DNA from 2 places in the Xanthomonas sp. NCPPB 2250 genome. Region 1 is predicted to be linked to the other one. Evidence: predicted binding sites of a transcription regulator. Region 1 holds the regulator's gene; the other holds the start of a gene.

Region 1 (7,777 bases):
CAGGGTCTCGCGCTCGCTGAGCAGACCCTGCCAGCGGGCGGCGGCGGCGCGCACCGCGGCGCGCTCGGCGTCGTTGCGGGCATAGGCGTCGAGCAGGCCGAGCTGGCTGCCGCGCGAGAGCAGGGCCTGGTGTTCGTGCTGGCCGTGGATCTCGACCAGGTGGCCGGCCAGCTCCGCCAGTTGCGACAGGGTCACCGGGCGCCCGTTGATCCAGGCGCGCGAGCCGCCGTCGGCGCGGATCACCCGCCGCAGCTGGCAGTGGTCTTCGTCGTCGAGTTCGTTCTCGCGCAGCCAGGCGCGGGCCTGGGCGGGGGCGACGAACTCGGCCGACAGCTCGGCGCGGTCGGCGCCGTGGCGGACCACGCCGCTGTCGGCGCGCAACCCGGACAGGAAGCCGAGCGCGTCCACCATCAGCGACTTGCCGGCGCCGGTTTCGCCGGACACCACGGTCATGCCGGGGCCGAATTCCAGTTCGGTGCCGCGTACGACGGCGAAATCCTTGATCGAAAGATGTCTGAGCATGGGGTCTGCATCCGGGGCCGCGCAACGCTAGCATGCGCGGGTAGGTGGGCCAATGACTTGCCAAGCCGGCGTGCAGACATTATCTAAGGACCAGTCTCACGGGTTGATTCCATGCGCGCTTCCCCGGTCCATTCCAGCCTCGATCCGCGTGCCCGTCAGCTGCTGCGCACGCTGATCTCGCGCTACATCCGCGACGGCGAGCCGGTCGGCTCGCAGACCCTGGCCCGCCATGCCGGGCTGGACGTGAGCCCGGCGACGATCCGCAACATCCTGGCCGACCTGGAGGACGCCGGGCTGCTGAGCTCGCCGCACACCTCGGCCGGACGCGTGCCCACCGCCACCGGCTACCGGGTGTTCGTCGACAGCCTGGTGCAGATGCGCCCGCCGGCCGAAGGCGAGGTGGCACGACTGCGTGCGGAGATGGCCAATGCCGCCGGCACCCAGGCCTTGCTGGGCAGCGCTTCGGAGCTGCTGTCGGCGATGACCCACTTCGTCGGCGTGGTCAGCGCGCCCAAGCGCGAGCAGTTCGCGTTCCGGCACATCGACTTCGTGCCGCTGGACGCGCGGCGGGTGCTGGCGATTCTGGTGTTCGCCGACAACGAAGTGCAGAACCGGGTCATCGAGCCGCGCAAGGCCTACGAGCCGGGCGAGCTGGAGCGGGTGGCCAACTATCTGAACCGGCATTTCGCCGGGCGCGCGCTGGCCGACATCCGCGCCAGCCTGCTGCGCGACCTGCGCCATGCGCGCGACGAGATGGAGCAGTTGCTGGCGCACAGCGTCGAACTGGCCGAGCAGGCGCTGGCGCCGGCCGGCGACGACATGGTGCTGGCCGGGCAGACCAAGTTGATGGGTGTGCAGGGCCTGTCGGACCTGGAGCGGCTGCGCGAACTGTTCGAGGTCTTCGCCAGCAAGCGTGAGATCCTGCAGCTGCTTGAACGCACCATCCGCGCGCCTGGCGTGCGCATCTTCATCGGCGAGGAGACCGGCATGGTGCCGCTGGAGAGCGTGTCGCTGGTGACCGCCCCGTACATGGCCGGCGGCCAGGTGCTGGGCGTGCTCGGCGTGATCGGCCCCAAGCGCATGGACTACGACCGGGTCATCCCCCTGGTCCAGACAGCCGCCGACGTCCTCGGCGCCCGCCTGGATCCATCCCCACCCGGCGATCGCTGAGCGCAGCGCTGGTCGAAGCGCCGCCGCCTCATCCGCCAGCAGGCCATCCCGCCGCGCCCGGGCGAATCTCCAATCCCCAATCCCGAATCCCCAATCCCAGCCTCACTTGAATCCGCCCGCGCCGCCCACATAGGTGGTCCGGTAAGGCGGGACGTACCCCGCCAGGGATACGGACATGACGCAAGAGCACCCCGAATTCGATTCCGAACACCTGACCGAGGCGCAGCAGCCCTCGACCGATCCGCTGCAGGCGGAGATCGAGACGCTGCGCAGCGAACTGGCCCTGGTCAAGGCCGACGCCCTGCGCGAGCGGGCCGACCTGGAGAACCAGCGCAAGCGCATTGCCCGCGACGTGGAGCAGGCGCGCAAGTTCGCCAACGAGCGCCTGCTCGGCGACCTGCTGCCGGTGTTCGACAGTCTGGACGCGGGGTTGACCGCCGCCGGCAGCGAGCCCAGCCCGCTGCGCGACGGCCTGGAGCTGACCTACAAGCAGTTGCTCAAGGTCGCCGCCGACAACGGCCTGACCCTGCTCGACCCGACCGGCGAGCCGTTCAACCCCGAGCATCACCAGGCGATCAGCCAGGCCGAGGCCGAGGGCGTGGCCCCGGGGCATGTGATCCAGGTGTTCCAGAAGGGCTACCTGCTCAACGACCGCCTGCTGCGGCCCGCTTTAGTGGTCGTGGCCAAGCACGACTGAGCGCGCCGGCCGCCCGCGCCTGAACCCGGCGCGGCGGCGGTGGAACGCTAATTTGCGGCGATGGCTTGAATGACCTGCAGCCATCCCTATATCCGAACCAGATCCCGGCACTGGCCGGCTACACGACCTTTCAGGAGTCATTGCAATGGGCAAGATCATCGGCATCGACCTGGGCACGACCAATTCGTGCGTGGCGATCATGGACGGCGGCAAGGCCCGCGTCATCGAGAATTCCGAGGGTGACCGCACCACGCCTTCGATCGTCGCCTACACCAAGGACGGCGAAGTGCTGGTGGGCGCCTCGGCCAAGCGCCAGGCCGTCACCAACCCCAAGAACACCTTCTACGCGGTCAAGCGCCTGATCGGCCGCAAGTTCACCGACGCCGAAGTCCAGAAGGACATCGGCCTGGTGCCGTACAGCATCGTCCAGCACGACAACGGCGACGCCTGGGTGGCCACCGCCGACGGGCGCAAGCTGGCCTCGCAGGAAATCTCCGCGCAGGTGCTGGAGAAGATGAAGAAGACCGCCGAGGCGTTCCTGGGCGAGACCGTCACCGAGGCAGTCATCACCGTGCCGGCGTACTTCAACGACAGCCAGCGCCAGGCGACCAAGGACGCTGGCCGCATCGCCGGCCTGGACGTCAAGCGCATCATCAACGAGCCGACCGCGGCCGCGCTGGCCTACGGCCTGGACAAGGGCCAGGGCGGCGACCGCAAGATCGCGGTGTACGACCTGGGCGGCGGCACCTTCGACGTGTCGATCATCGAGATCGCCAACGTCGACGGCGAGAAGCAGTTCGAAGTGCTGGCCACCAACGGCGATACCTTCCTGGGCGGCGAAGACTTCGACAAGCGCGTCATCGACTACCTGGTGGAAGAGTTCAACAAGGACCAGGGCATCGACCTGCGCAAGGATCCGCTGGCGCTGCAGCGCCTGAAGGACGCCGCCGAGCGCGCCAAGATCGAGCTGTCGTCCTCGCAGCAGACCGAAGTCAACCTGCCGTACGTCACCGCCGACGCGTCGGGCCCGAAGCACCTCAACATCAAGCTGACCCGGGCCAAGCTCGAGGCGCTGGTGGAGGATCTGGTCAAGCGCACCATCGATCCGTGCCGCACCGCGCTGAACGACGCCGGCCTGCGCGCCAGCGACATCACCGAGGTGATCCTGGTCGGTGGCCAGACCCGCATGCCGAAGGTGCAGCAGGCGGTGGCCGAGTTCTTCGGCAAGGAGCCGCGCAAGGACGTCAACCCCGACGAGGCCGTGGCGCTGGGCGCCGCGATCCAGGGCGGCGTGCTGGCCGGCGACGTCAAGGACGTGCTGCTGCTCGACGTGACCCCGCTGAGCCTGGGTATCGAGACCCTGGGCGGCGTGTTCACCAAGATCATCGAGAAGAACACGACCATCCCGACCAAGGCCTCGCAGGTGTTCTCCACCGCCGAGGACAACCAGTCGGCGGTGACCGTGCACGTGCTGCAGGGCGAGCGCGAGCAGGCCCGCTACAACAAGTCGCTGGCCAAGTTCGACCTGTCCGGCATCGAGCCGGCGCCGCGTGGCCTGCCGCAGGTGGAGGTGTCCTTCGACATCGACGCCAACGGCATCCTGCACGTGTCGGCCAAGGACAAGAAGACCAACAAGGAACAGAAGGTCGAGATCAAGGCCGGCTCCGGCCTGTCGGACGACGAGATCCAGCGGATGGTCGCCGACGCGGAAGCCAACCGCGAGGAAGACAAGAAGTTCCACGAGCTGGTGCAGGCGCGCAACCAGGCCGATGGCCTGATCCACGCGACCCGCAGCGCGATCACCGAGCACGGCAGCAAGGTCGGCGGCGATGTCATCGGCAAGGTCGAGTCGGCGCTGGCGGATCTGGAAACCGCGATGAAGGGCGACGACAAGGGCCAGATCGAGGCCAAGACCAAGGCGTTGGAAGAGGCCGGTCAGTCGCTGTACGCGGCCGCGGCGGCGGGCGAGCAGCAGCCGGGCGGCAACGCCGGCGGCGCGCATGCGTCCTCGGCCCACGCCGACGACGTGGTCGACGCCGAGTTCACCGAAGTCAAGGACGACAAGAAGTAAGCCGGGATTGGGGATTCGGGATTGGGGATTCGCAAAGGCCTTGGCCTGTTGGTTCCCACTCCCATCCCTGTCCATCAAGTTTGTAAAAGCGGAAGAGCCGAGGCTCTCCGCTTTTGCATTGAACGAATCCCGACTCCCGAATCTCGAATCCCCGCCCCATGAGCAAACGCGACTATTACGAAGTGCTGGGTGTGGCCCGCACCGCCAGCGACGACGAGCTGAAGAAGGCCTATCGCCGTTGCGCGATGAAGTACCACCCGGACCGCAATCCCGGCGACCAAGCCGCCGAGGCCGCGTTCAAGGAATGCAAGGAAGCCTATGAGGTGCTGTCCGACGGCAACCGCCGGCGCATGTACGACGCGCATGGCCACGCCGCGTTCGAGCACGGCATGGGCGGGATGGGCGGCGGCCCTGGCGGCCCGGACATGGGCGATATCTTCGGCGACATCTTCGGCAACATCTTCGGTGGTGCCGGCGGTGGCGGACGTGCCCCGCGGCGTGGCGCCGACATCGGCTACGTGCTGGAGCTGGACCTGGAAGAAGCGGTGGCCGGCATCGAGCGCCGCATCGAGATTCCGACCCTGAGCGAATGCGAGCACTGCCACGGCAGCGGCTCGGAGGACGGCAAGGTCGAGACCTGCGTGACCTGCCACGGGCGCGGCCAGGTGCGCATCCAGCGCGGCATCTTCGCCATGCAGCAGACCTGCCCGCAGTGCGCCGGCCGCGGCCAGATCGTGCAGAACCCCTGCGGCGTGTGCCACGGCGCCGGGCGCGTGGAAGAGACCAAGGTGCTGTCGGTGAAGATTCCCGCCGGCGTCGACAACGGCGACCGCATCCGCCTGTCGGGCGAGGGCGAGGCCGGTCCGGCCGGCACCCCGCCGGGCGACCTGTACGTGGAAGTGCGCGTGCGCGAGCACCCGATCTTCCAGCGCGACGGCGACGACCTGCACTGCGAGGTGCCGATCCGCATCTCGCAGGCGGCCCTTGGCGACACCGTGCGCGTGGCCACCCTCGGCGGCGAGGCGGAGATCCGCATTCCGGCCGAGACCCAGACCGGCAAGCTGTTCCGCTTGCGCGGCAAGGGCGTGCGCTCGGTGCGCAGCCGCAGCGAAGGCGATCTGTACTGCCGGGTGGTGGTGGAGACGCCGATCAATCTCACCGCCGACCAGCGCAAGCTGCTGGAGCAGTTCGAGTCCACCTTCACCGGCGAGGACGCGCGCAAGCATTCGCCGAAGTCGGCCACCTTCATCGATGGGGTGAAGGGGTTCTGGGACCGGATGACGTCGTGACGTGAGCCGGGATTAGGGATTCGGGATTCGGGATTAGGGATGACCAGCCTGCGGCTGTTGGAAGCCGGGATTCGGGATTGGTGATGACCAGCCTGCGGCTGTTGAGAGCCGGGATTCGTGATGGTCCCGGTGTTGTTTCCCGCAGTGCTTTTGTGGGAGGGGCTTCAGCCCCGACGCTTTACCGTTAAAGCGTCGCGGCCGAAGCCGCTCCTACAAGTGGAATACTTCGCCGCTGAGCGGAGTGAGAAATAGAAATTCTTGATTCCGGATGGTGTTTGGACTTCTCCCGCATCCTGGCCCCGTTGTAGGAGCGGCTTCAGCCGCGACGCTTTCTCGTCGGAGCGTCGCAGCTGAGGCCGTTGTTGCTGAAAGCCTCCGCAACACCGCGCATGCGCGCGCCGCTGAGCGTCCTTGCGCCAGCGCTACACTAAGGCGATGAATGCTTCCGCCGACAGCTCCGCCGCAAGTCATCTCATCCATGGTCGCCGCCAGCGCCCCGACGGGCCGGTGCCGGTCGACGTCATTTCCGTGCAGTCGCAACTGGTCTACGGCCATGCCGGCAATAGCGCGGCGGTGCCGCCGTTGCGCGCGCTGGGCCTGCGTGTGGCGGAGATCCCGACCACGCTGCTGAGCAATGCGCCGTTCTACGCGACCTTGCGCGGCAAGGTGCTGCCGTCGGACTGGTTCGCCGACCTGTTGCTCGGCGCCAGCGAACGCGGCCTGCCGCAACGCGCGCGCATGCTGGTGTCCGGCTACTTCGGCAGCGTCGGCAATGGTGCCGCTTTCGCCGACTGGCTCGACGCCACGCTGCCGCAGTGCCCGACGCTGCGCTACTGCCTGGACCCGGTGATCGGCGATACGCATACCGGTCCCTATGTGGAACCGGGCCTGGAAGCGATCTTCGCCGAACGCCTGCTGCCGCACGCGTGGCTGGTGACGCCGAATGCGTTCGAACTCGGCCGCCTGACCGGCATGCCGGCACTGGCCCAGGACGAGGCGATCGCCGCGGCGCGCGTGTTGCTGGCGCGCGGCCCGCAGTGGGTGCTTGCGCATAGCGTCGGCGGCGACGCCGGACAATTGGTGACGCTGGCGGTGAGCCGCGAGGCGGTCTACCGCTGGTGCTCGCCCTTGCTGCCCGTGGATGTCGCCGGTACCGGCGATGTGCTGATGGCGCTGCTGGTGGCCTTCCTGCTGCGCGGCGACAGCTTCGAGGCGGCGATCGGTCGCGCCATCGCCGGCGTGCATGCGGCGCTGGAGGCGACCCTGGCCGCGGATGTGGAAGAGCTGGACGTGCTGGCGGCAGCGCCGGCCGCGCTGGCCACGCCGTTGCGCTTCGTCGCCGAGCGCCTGGCGTGAGCCTGCGCCCGGTCGTCGGCATCGTCGGCAGCGCCGGCGCCTATGGCCGCTGGCTGAGCCGCTTCTTCCGCGAGCGCATGCAGTTGCAGGTGATCGGCCACGATCCGGCCGACCCGCAGTCGCTGGCGCCGGAGGCGCTGCTGCAACAGGCGCAGGTGCTGATCTTCTCCGCGCCGATCCGGCACACGCCGGCCTTGATCGGCGAATACGTGCAGCGCGCCGGCGGCCGCGAACACGGCCAGCTGTGGCTGGACGTCACCTCGGTCAAGGCCGCGCCGGTGGCGGCGATGCTGGCCTCGCAGGCGGAAGTGGCCGGCCTGCATCCGATGACCGCGCCGCCGAAGTCGCCCACGCTCAAGGGCCGCGTGCTGGTGGTGTGCGAGGCGCGGGTGGCGCAATGGCAGCCCTGGCTGCAGCAGCTGTATGCGGCGCTGGAAGGCGAGTGCGTGCGCACCACGCCCGAGCACCACGACCGGGTAATGGCCCTGGTGCAGGCGATGGTCCACGCCACGCACCTGGCCCAGGCCGGGGTACTGCGCGAGCATGCGCCGGCGCTGGGGCCGTTGCAGGCCTTGCTGCCGTACCGCTCGGCCTCGTTCGAACTGGATACCGCGATCATCGCGCGCATCCTGGCCCTGAATCCGGCCATCTACGAAGACATCCAGTTCGGCA
Region 2 (7,777 bases), 2.5 Mb from region 1:
GCGCTGCAACGCCGGCCGGTGCTGGTCCAGCCGATGCGGATCGAGTTGGCAGACCGGGGCGACCATGACCGCTCGCAGAGGCTGGGCGAGCGCAGCTTATAGCGCATCGGCATGCCACCGCGATGACCGGCATGCGGTGCGGCCGCCGCCGGCGCGCGCGCAAAACGCGCACAAAAAAAGAGCCCCGCATCGCTGCGGGGCTCCTTTCGACTGCGTGGAACAGGTCGGCCGAGGCCGGCTGGATCAGAAATCCATGCCGCCCATGCCGCCCATGCCGCCACCCATGCCACCCGGGGCGGCCGGCTCTTCCTTCTTCGGGGCCTCGGCCACCATCGCTTCGGTGGTGATCATCAGGCCGGCGATCGAGGCGGCGTTCTGCAGCGCCGAACGGGTCACCTTGGTCGGATCCAGGATGCCGAACTCGACCATGTCGCCGAACTCGCCGTTGGCGGCGTTGTAGCCGAAGTTGCCGCTGCCTTCCTTGACCTTGTTGAGGATCACGGACGGCTCTTCGCCGGCGTTGGTGACGATCTCGCGCAGCGGCGCTTCCATCGCGCGCAGCGCGATCTGGATGCCGTGGGTCTGATCTTCATTGGCGCCCTTCAGCTCGCCGATCGCGCTCAGCGCGCGCACCAGCGCCACGCCGCCGCCCGGGACCACGCCTTCTTCCACCGCCGCACGGGTCGCGTGCAGGGCGTCTTCGACGCGCGCCTTCTTTTCCTTCATCTCGATCTCGGTCGAGGCACCGACCTTGATCACCGCCACGCCGCCGGCCAGCTTGGCCACGCGCTCCTGCAGCTTCTCGCGATCGTAGTCCGACGAGGTCTCTTCGATCTGCGCCTTGATCTGCTTGATGCGCGACTCGATCGCCGAGGTGTCGCCGGCGCCGTCGATGATGGTGGTGTTCTCCTTGGAGACCTGCACCTTCTTGGCGCGGCCCAGATCCTTGATGGTCGCCTTCTCCAGCGCCAGGCCCACTTCCTCGGAGATCACGGTGCCGCCGGTCAGCACGGCCATGTCTTCCAGCATCGCCTTGCGACGGTCGCCGAAGCCCGGGGCCTTGACCGCCACGACCTTGACGATGCCGCGGATGGTGTTGACCACCAGGGTCGCCAGCGCCTCGCCTTCCACTTCCTCGGCGACGATCAGCAGCGGCTTGCCGGCCTTGGCCACGCCTTCCAGCACCGGCAGCAGGTCACGCACGTTGGAGATCTTCTTGTCGTGCAGCAGCACGAACGGGTCGTCCAGGTCGGCCTGCTGGCTCTGCTGGTTGTTGATGAAGTACGGCGACAGGTAGCCGCGATCGAACTGCATGCCCTCGACCACGTCCAGCTCGTTCTCCAGGCCCGAGCCTTCCTCGACCGTGATCACGCCTTCCTTGCCGACCTTCTTCATCGCGTCGGCGATGATGTTGCCGATCGACTCGTCGGAGTTGGCGGAGATGGTGCCGACCTGGGCGATGGCCTTGTCGTCGGCGGTGGGCTTGCTGATCTTCTTCAGCTCGGCCACGGCGGCCACGACGGCCTTGTCGATGCCGCGCTTGAGGTCCATCGGGTTCATGCCGGCGGCGACCGCCTTGGAACCTTCGCGGATCAGCGCCTGCGCCAGCACGGTGGCGGTGGTGGTGCCGTCGCCGGCGTTGTCGGAGGTCTTGGACGCGACTTCCTTCACCATCTGCGCGCCCATGTTCTCGAACTTGTCGGCCAGTTCGATTTCCTTGGCGACGGAGACGCCGTCCTTGGTGATGGTCGGCGCGCCGAAGCTCTTCTCGAGCACGACGTTGCGGCCCTTCGGGCCCAGGGTGGCCTTGACGGCATTGGCGAGGATGTTGACGCCGCGCACCATGCGCGAACGGGCGTCTTCACCGAAACGGATATCTTTGGCAGCCATGTGTGTTGCTCCGGGATTCGTGATTGGGGATTAGGGATTCGCTAAAGCGGGGAGTCGGGTCTGGATCCTGGATCGCGCGGCGCCTGGCGCCTTTGCCAATTCCGAATCCCGATTCCCGAATCCCGCGATCGGGGGCTTCAGCCCACGATCGCCAGAACGTCGTCTTCGCGCAGCACCTTGTACTCGACGCCTTCGGCCTTGTAGCTGGAACCGGCGTACTGGCCGTAGATGACCTTGTCGCCGACCTTCAGCGCCGGGGCGCGCACGCTGCCGTTGTCCAGCGGCTTGCCGGCGCCGACGGCCACGACTTCACCCTTGGTGGACTTTTCCTTGGCCGAATCCGGGATCACGATGCCGCCGGCGGAGATTTCGTCGGCTTCGATCGGCTTGACTACGACGCGGTCGTGAAGCGGCTTGATGCTCATTGAGTGAGACCTCTTAAGTGATTGATTGGTCTAGGAAAGGCCGGCGATGTTAGCACTCGCCCATGACGACTGCCAGCAACGCTCGCGAAAAAACCCGGTAGCGCCGGGATGCGCTTGATGTAGTGCCGTGGCCGGGGCTTTCAAGGGCGGGAGGCAAAAAATTTTTGCCGGGAACGTGCATTCGGTGGCAAGCAGTGACCGAATCCCGTCACAGTGTCACAGAGGCAGGCTAGGCTGAGCGCGGACCCAGGGGGGGATCCGTCACCAAAAGGAGTTGTCGATGAAGCCATCCGCCGTTGCGCTGCCGCTGGCCTGTTTGCTCGCCCTTGCCGGGCCGGCCCAGGCCGCCGTATTCATCAATGAATTGCATTACGACGATGCCACCGCCGCCGGCGACACCGGCGAAGGCGTGGAGATCGTCGCCACCGCCGGGGAGAGCCTGAGCGGCTACCGCGTCTACCTGTACAACGGCAGCAACCCGGGGTCGGCCACCGTCTACGCCAACAGCGCGGTGCCGGCCGGCAACCTGGTCAGCTGCGGCGGGCAGGTGCGCATCGCCACCGTCAGCTACGCCAGCAACGGCATCCAGAACGGGCCCAACGACGGCCTGGCGCTAGTCGACGGCAACGGTAAGGTGGTGCAGTTCCTCAGCTACGAGGGCGCCATCACCGGCGGCGGCGGCCCCGCCGCGGGCATGACCAGCCAGAACCTGCCGGTCAGCGAGAGCAACAGCACCCCGGCCGGCACCTCGCTGCAGCTGCGCGGCAACGGCAGTGCCGCGGCCGACTTCAGCTGGAGCGACAGCGCCACCAGCACCTTCGGCGCCTGCAACAACGGCCAGACCTTCGCCGGCGGTGGCGGCAGCAACGCCGCGCCGACGGTGACCGCCACCACCCCGACCCAGGGCGCCACCGACTTCCCCGCCGCCGGCGACCTGGCGGTGACCTTCAGCGAGGCGGTGAGCCTGGCCAGCGGCGCGTTCGGCCTGAGCTGCCAGCAGTCCGGCAGCGTGGCGCTGACCTATCCCAGCAGCGGCACCCAGTTCTCCCTGTCCACCAACACCGCGCTGAAGGCCGGCGAGAGCTGCACCCTGAGCATCGTCGCCGCACGCGTGAGCGATGCCGACGGCGCACATCCGGCGCAGGATCGCAGCGTCGCCTTCAACGTCGCCAGCGGCTCGGGCGGCGGCGGCAATGGCGCCGGCACCTACTATTCGCGGGTCAACACCTCCAGCCCCAGCCAGCTGCGCTGCTCGCTGCACGAGACGATCAAGGGCCACACCGTCTATCCGTACAGCAGCAGCTCCGGCACCGACACCTGGGCCATCCTGGAGATCGCCGACGAGGATCCGAACAACAGCCAGCGCGTCCTCGACGCCTACCGCAACCGCAGCTATGCCAAGGGCACCGACCGGGCCGGCAGCGGCAGCGGCCTGAAGTACAACCGCGAGCACAGCTGGCCGAACTCGCTGGGCTTCGGCACCTCCACCGGCAACAAGGGCCTGCCCTACGCGCCGTACACCGACACCCACATGCTGTACCTGACCGACGCCACCTGGAACGCCGACCGCGGCAACAAGCCCTACGCCAAGTGCGACAGCAACTGCGGCGAGCGCGCCACCGAGGCCAATGCCGGCTTCGGCGGCGGCAGCGGCCGCTACCCGGGCAATTCCAACTGGGTGCGCACCCCGGACGGCAACAGCGGCACCTTCGAGGTGTGGGACCACCGCAAGGGCGACATGGCACGTGCGGTGATGTACATGGCGATCCGCTATGAGGGTGGCGTGGATGCCAAGACCGGCCAGTCCGAGCCGGACCTGGAGCTGACCGACGACCGCAGCAAGATCGTCAAGACCTCGTCCTCGCCGGCCTACATGGGCCTGCTGTCGACCCTGATCGCATGGAGCCAGCAGGATCCGCCGGACGACGCCGAGCGCGCCCGCAACGAGGTGATCTACAGCTTCCAGGGCAACCGCAACCCGTTCATCGACCACCCGGAGTGGGCGACCTCGTCGCTGTTCACCTCGGCCAAGCCGGCCAGCTGCCAGTTGCTCAACTGAGCCGTGTTGACTCGCCCGCTGCATCTGCAGCGGGCGGGGATGATCCGCCATTCGGCTGCTGAAAAGCCGGGATTCGGGATTGGGGATTCAGAGCGGCGCCGGCTTTCCCCACGGGCGCCGCCAAAGCGCGGCCGGCATCCCTATACTGTCGGCCGCATGTCCGCGCCCGCCCTCCGCTTGCTGCTCAGCACCTGCCCCGATCCGGCCAGCGCCGCGCGGGTCGCCCAGGCGCTGGTCGACGAACGCCTGGCCGCCTGCGTCAGCCGCCTGCCCGGCGTGCAGTCCACCTACCGCTGGCAAGGCGAGGTGGAACAGGGCGAGGAAGTGCTGCTGCTGATCAAGACCGCCGCCGACCGCCTGCCCGCATTGCGGCAGCGGCTGTGCGCGTTGCACCCCTACGAGGTTCCCGAACTGGTCGAACTCGAGGTTGCCGGCGGCCTGCCGGCCTACCTGCAGTGGGTGCATGCCGAAACCCGTGAGGAACCGTAAGCCAATGACCCTGCTGCACCGCCTCGCCGCCCTGTGCCTGCTGGCCGTGGCCGCCTTCCCCGCCCTGGCGATCAGCGAAAAGGACCTGCTGCCGGTGGACCAGGCCTTCGCGCTGAGCGCACAGGCGCCCGAACGCGGCCGCATCGCGCTGCACTGGGACATCGCCAAGGGCTACTACCTGTACCGGCACCGCATCGCGGTGAAGGTGATCGGCGGCTTCAAGCCGAACCCGACCCTGCAGTTGCCGGCCGGCCACAAGAAGACCGACCCGTATTTCGGCGAGGTGGAGACCTACCGCGACGAACTGAACGCGGTGCAGAGCGGCGTCGCCGATCCCGGCACCAGCCGCGTGCAGTTGGAGGTGCGCTACCAGGGCTGCGCCGATGCCGGCGTGTGCTATCCGCCGCAGAAGCGCCTGCTCGAGGTCACCCTGCCGGCCGCCACGGCCGCCACCGATCCCGCGCCGGCACTGCCGCCACCGGCCGCGACGGGCGGGCTGCCGGGCAGCGGCCCGGGCGCAGGCAACGGCGCCAAGCCACTGTTCGGTCCCGGCCCCGGCGCCGCGGCGGTGCAGGGCCTGCCGCTGCCCTCGGACCAGGCGTTCCAGTTCGAAGCCATCGTCGGCGACGGCAACACTCTGCTGCTGCGCTTCACCCCGGCGCCCGGCTACTACCTGTATCGCGACCGCACCGCGCTGGCGCTGGAGGGTGCGCCCGGCATCCGCACCGGCATGCCGCGCTGGCCCAAGGGCAGCTCGCACCAGGACGAACACTTCGGCAACGTGGTGGTGTACTTCGACCAGACCGAGGTCACCGTGCCGCTGCAGCGCCAGCGCGCCGACGCCACCGCCGCGACCCTGGTGGCGACCTTCCAGGGCTGCCAGACCGACGGCATCTGCTACCCGCCGATGACCCGGCGGGTGAAGCTGGCGCTGCCCAAGGGCACCGTCACCCCGGCCGACCAGGCCGAGGTCAGCCCGCTGCTGGTGACGCCGCTGGACAGCCGCCAGGCCGACGCCAACGACGCGGCCGCGGCCACGGCCGCCGACGCCCTGCCGGCGACGCCGGACGCCTCGGCGCACAACGCCGCGCGCAGCGCCGCACCGCCGCCGGCCACGCAGAACCTGCTGTGGATCCTGCTGCTGGCGCTCGGCGGCGGCCTGCTGCTGAACCTGCTGCCGTGCGTGCTGCCGATCCTGTCGCTGAAGGTGCTGGGCCTGGCGCAGAGCGGCGAGAGCCGCGGCCGCGCCCGCAGCCATGCGCTGTGGTACACGCTGGGCGTGCTCGCCTCCTTCGCCGTGGTCGGCGGCATCGCCGTGGCCGCACGCCTGCTGTGGGGCTTCCAGCTGCAGCGCCCGGGCTTCGTCGCGGTGCTGGTGTACCTGATGTTCGTGGTCGGGCTGAGCCTGTCGGGGGTGTTCACCCTCAGCGCCAACCTCGGCGGCGTCGGCCAGTCGCTGTCCACGCGCAGCGGCCCGGTCGGCGACTTCTTCACCGGCGTGCTGGCCTGCGTGGTGTCCAGCGCCTGCATCGGCCCGTTCATGGGCCCGGCGCTGGGCTATGCGCTGACCGCGCCGCCGGCGATGGCGATGCTGGTGTTCCTGACCCTGGGCCTGGGCCTGGCGCTGCCGTTCCTGCTGATCGGCTTCGTGCCATCGCTGGCCAGGCGCCTGCCCAAGCCCGGCGCCTGGATGGAGACGCTCAAGCAGGTGCTGGCGTTCCCGATGTACCTGAGCGCGATCTGGCTGCTGTGGGTGCTGGGCAAGCAGCGCGGCGTGGACGCGGTGGCGCTGCTGCTGATCGGCGCCACCCTGCTGGCGCTGGGCCTGTGGTGGTTCGAGCGCGCGCGCTGGCGCGACCACAAGACCGGCATGCGCCTGGCCGCCGTGCTGCTGCTGGCCGCCCTGCTGCCGGCCTGGGGCGTGACCCGGCTGCCGCCGCCCAGCGCCAGCGTCGAGCGCAACACCGTGGCGTACTCGCCGCAGATGCTCGACCGCCTGCGCACCGACAACCGCGTGGTGTTCGTCAACATGACCGCCGACTGGTGCGTCACCTGCAAGGCCAACGAACGCAACGTGTTCGACAGCGACGCCTTCCGCGACACCATCAAGCGGGTGGACGCGGTGTACATGAAGGGCGACTGGACCAACGAGAATCCGCGCATCAGCGCCTTCCTCGCCGAGCACAAGGCGGTGGGCGTGCCGCTGTACGTGGTCTACGGCCCCGGCGCACCGCCGACGGTGCTGCCGCCGGTGTTGAGCCAGGCGGTGGTCGAGGACGCCCTGCTGCGCGCCGCGCGATGACCCCCGCCAGCGCGCGCCTGCTGGCGGTCGCCGCGGTGGCGGCGGTGCTCGGCGTGGCGGCGGCGCACTGGTGGGAACGGCGGACGCCGGCTGTGGCCTCGGCCGCGCAGGCACCGGTCAGCGGTCCTGCCGCTGCGGCCCCGGTGGCCGCAGCGCGCCCGGGCGATCTGGCCCCGGCGCTGCGCCTGCCCACGCTCGACGGCGGCCACCTGACCCTGGCGCAGTTCCGCGGCCGGCCGCTGCTGGTCAACGTCTGGGCAAGCTGGTGCGAGCCGTGCGTGCGCGAGATGCCGGAACTTGACCGGCTGGCCCGCGCGCAGCCGGCCGACGGCCTGCAGGTGCTGGGCATCGCCCTGGACCGTGCCGAGGACGTGCGCGCCTTCCTGCAGCGGGTGCCGATCGGCTACCCGATCGCGCTGGAGACCCCGGGCCCGGCCGACGCCAGCGTGCGCCTGGGCGACACCCAGGGCCTGCTGCCGTACAGCGTGCTGATCGACGCCGACGGCCGCATCGTCAAGCAGAAGCTCGGCCCGTTCGCGCCGGGCGAGGTCGAGGGCTGGGTGGGCGATGCGCATCCGTCGCGTTAACGCGCCGCCTCTCCGCCCCTTCTCG

Evidence for each region. Region 1 encodes HrcA, which represses chaperone genes, less so after heat shock. Its sites were predicted from a motif close to TTNGCACTCNNNNNNNNNGAGTGCNAA; they were not measured.
Region 2: AC1PMG_RS19600 (co-chaperone GroES) is a predicted target of HrcA. The motif match lies at 2,365-2,391, and genes of this name have one in related genera.

The regions. Positions count from the first base shown of each region.
Region 1 is NZ_CM161520.1:2,108,143-2,115,919, forward strand. Features, by position in the region: gene recN (DNA repair protein RecN) at 1-522, opposite strand, end outside; gene hrcA (heat-inducible transcriptional repressor HrcA) at 634-1,692, shown strand; gene grpE (nucleotide exchange factor GrpE) at 1,868-2,389, shown strand; gene dnaK (molecular chaperone DnaK) at 2,535-4,460, shown strand; gene dnaJ (molecular chaperone DnaJ) at 4,619-5,749, shown strand; gene pdxY (pyridoxal kinase) at 6,185-7,105, shown strand; gene AC1PMG_RS08850 (prephenate dehydrogenase) at 7,102-7,777, shown strand, end outside.
Region 2 is NZ_CM161520.1:4,793,435-4,801,211, forward strand. Features, by position in the region: gene AC1PMG_RS19590 (RNA polymerase sigma factor) at 1-66, opposite strand, end outside; gene groL (chaperonin GroEL) at 244-1,890, opposite strand; gene AC1PMG_RS19600 (co-chaperone GroES) at 2,028-2,315, opposite strand; gene AC1PMG_RS19605 (endonuclease) at 2,596-4,374, shown strand; gene cutA (divalent-cation tolerance protein CutA) at 4,531-4,863, shown strand; gene AC1PMG_RS19615 (protein-disulfide reductase DsbD family protein) at 4,868-7,165, shown strand; gene AC1PMG_RS19620 (TlpA family protein disulfide reductase) at 7,162-7,752, shown strand.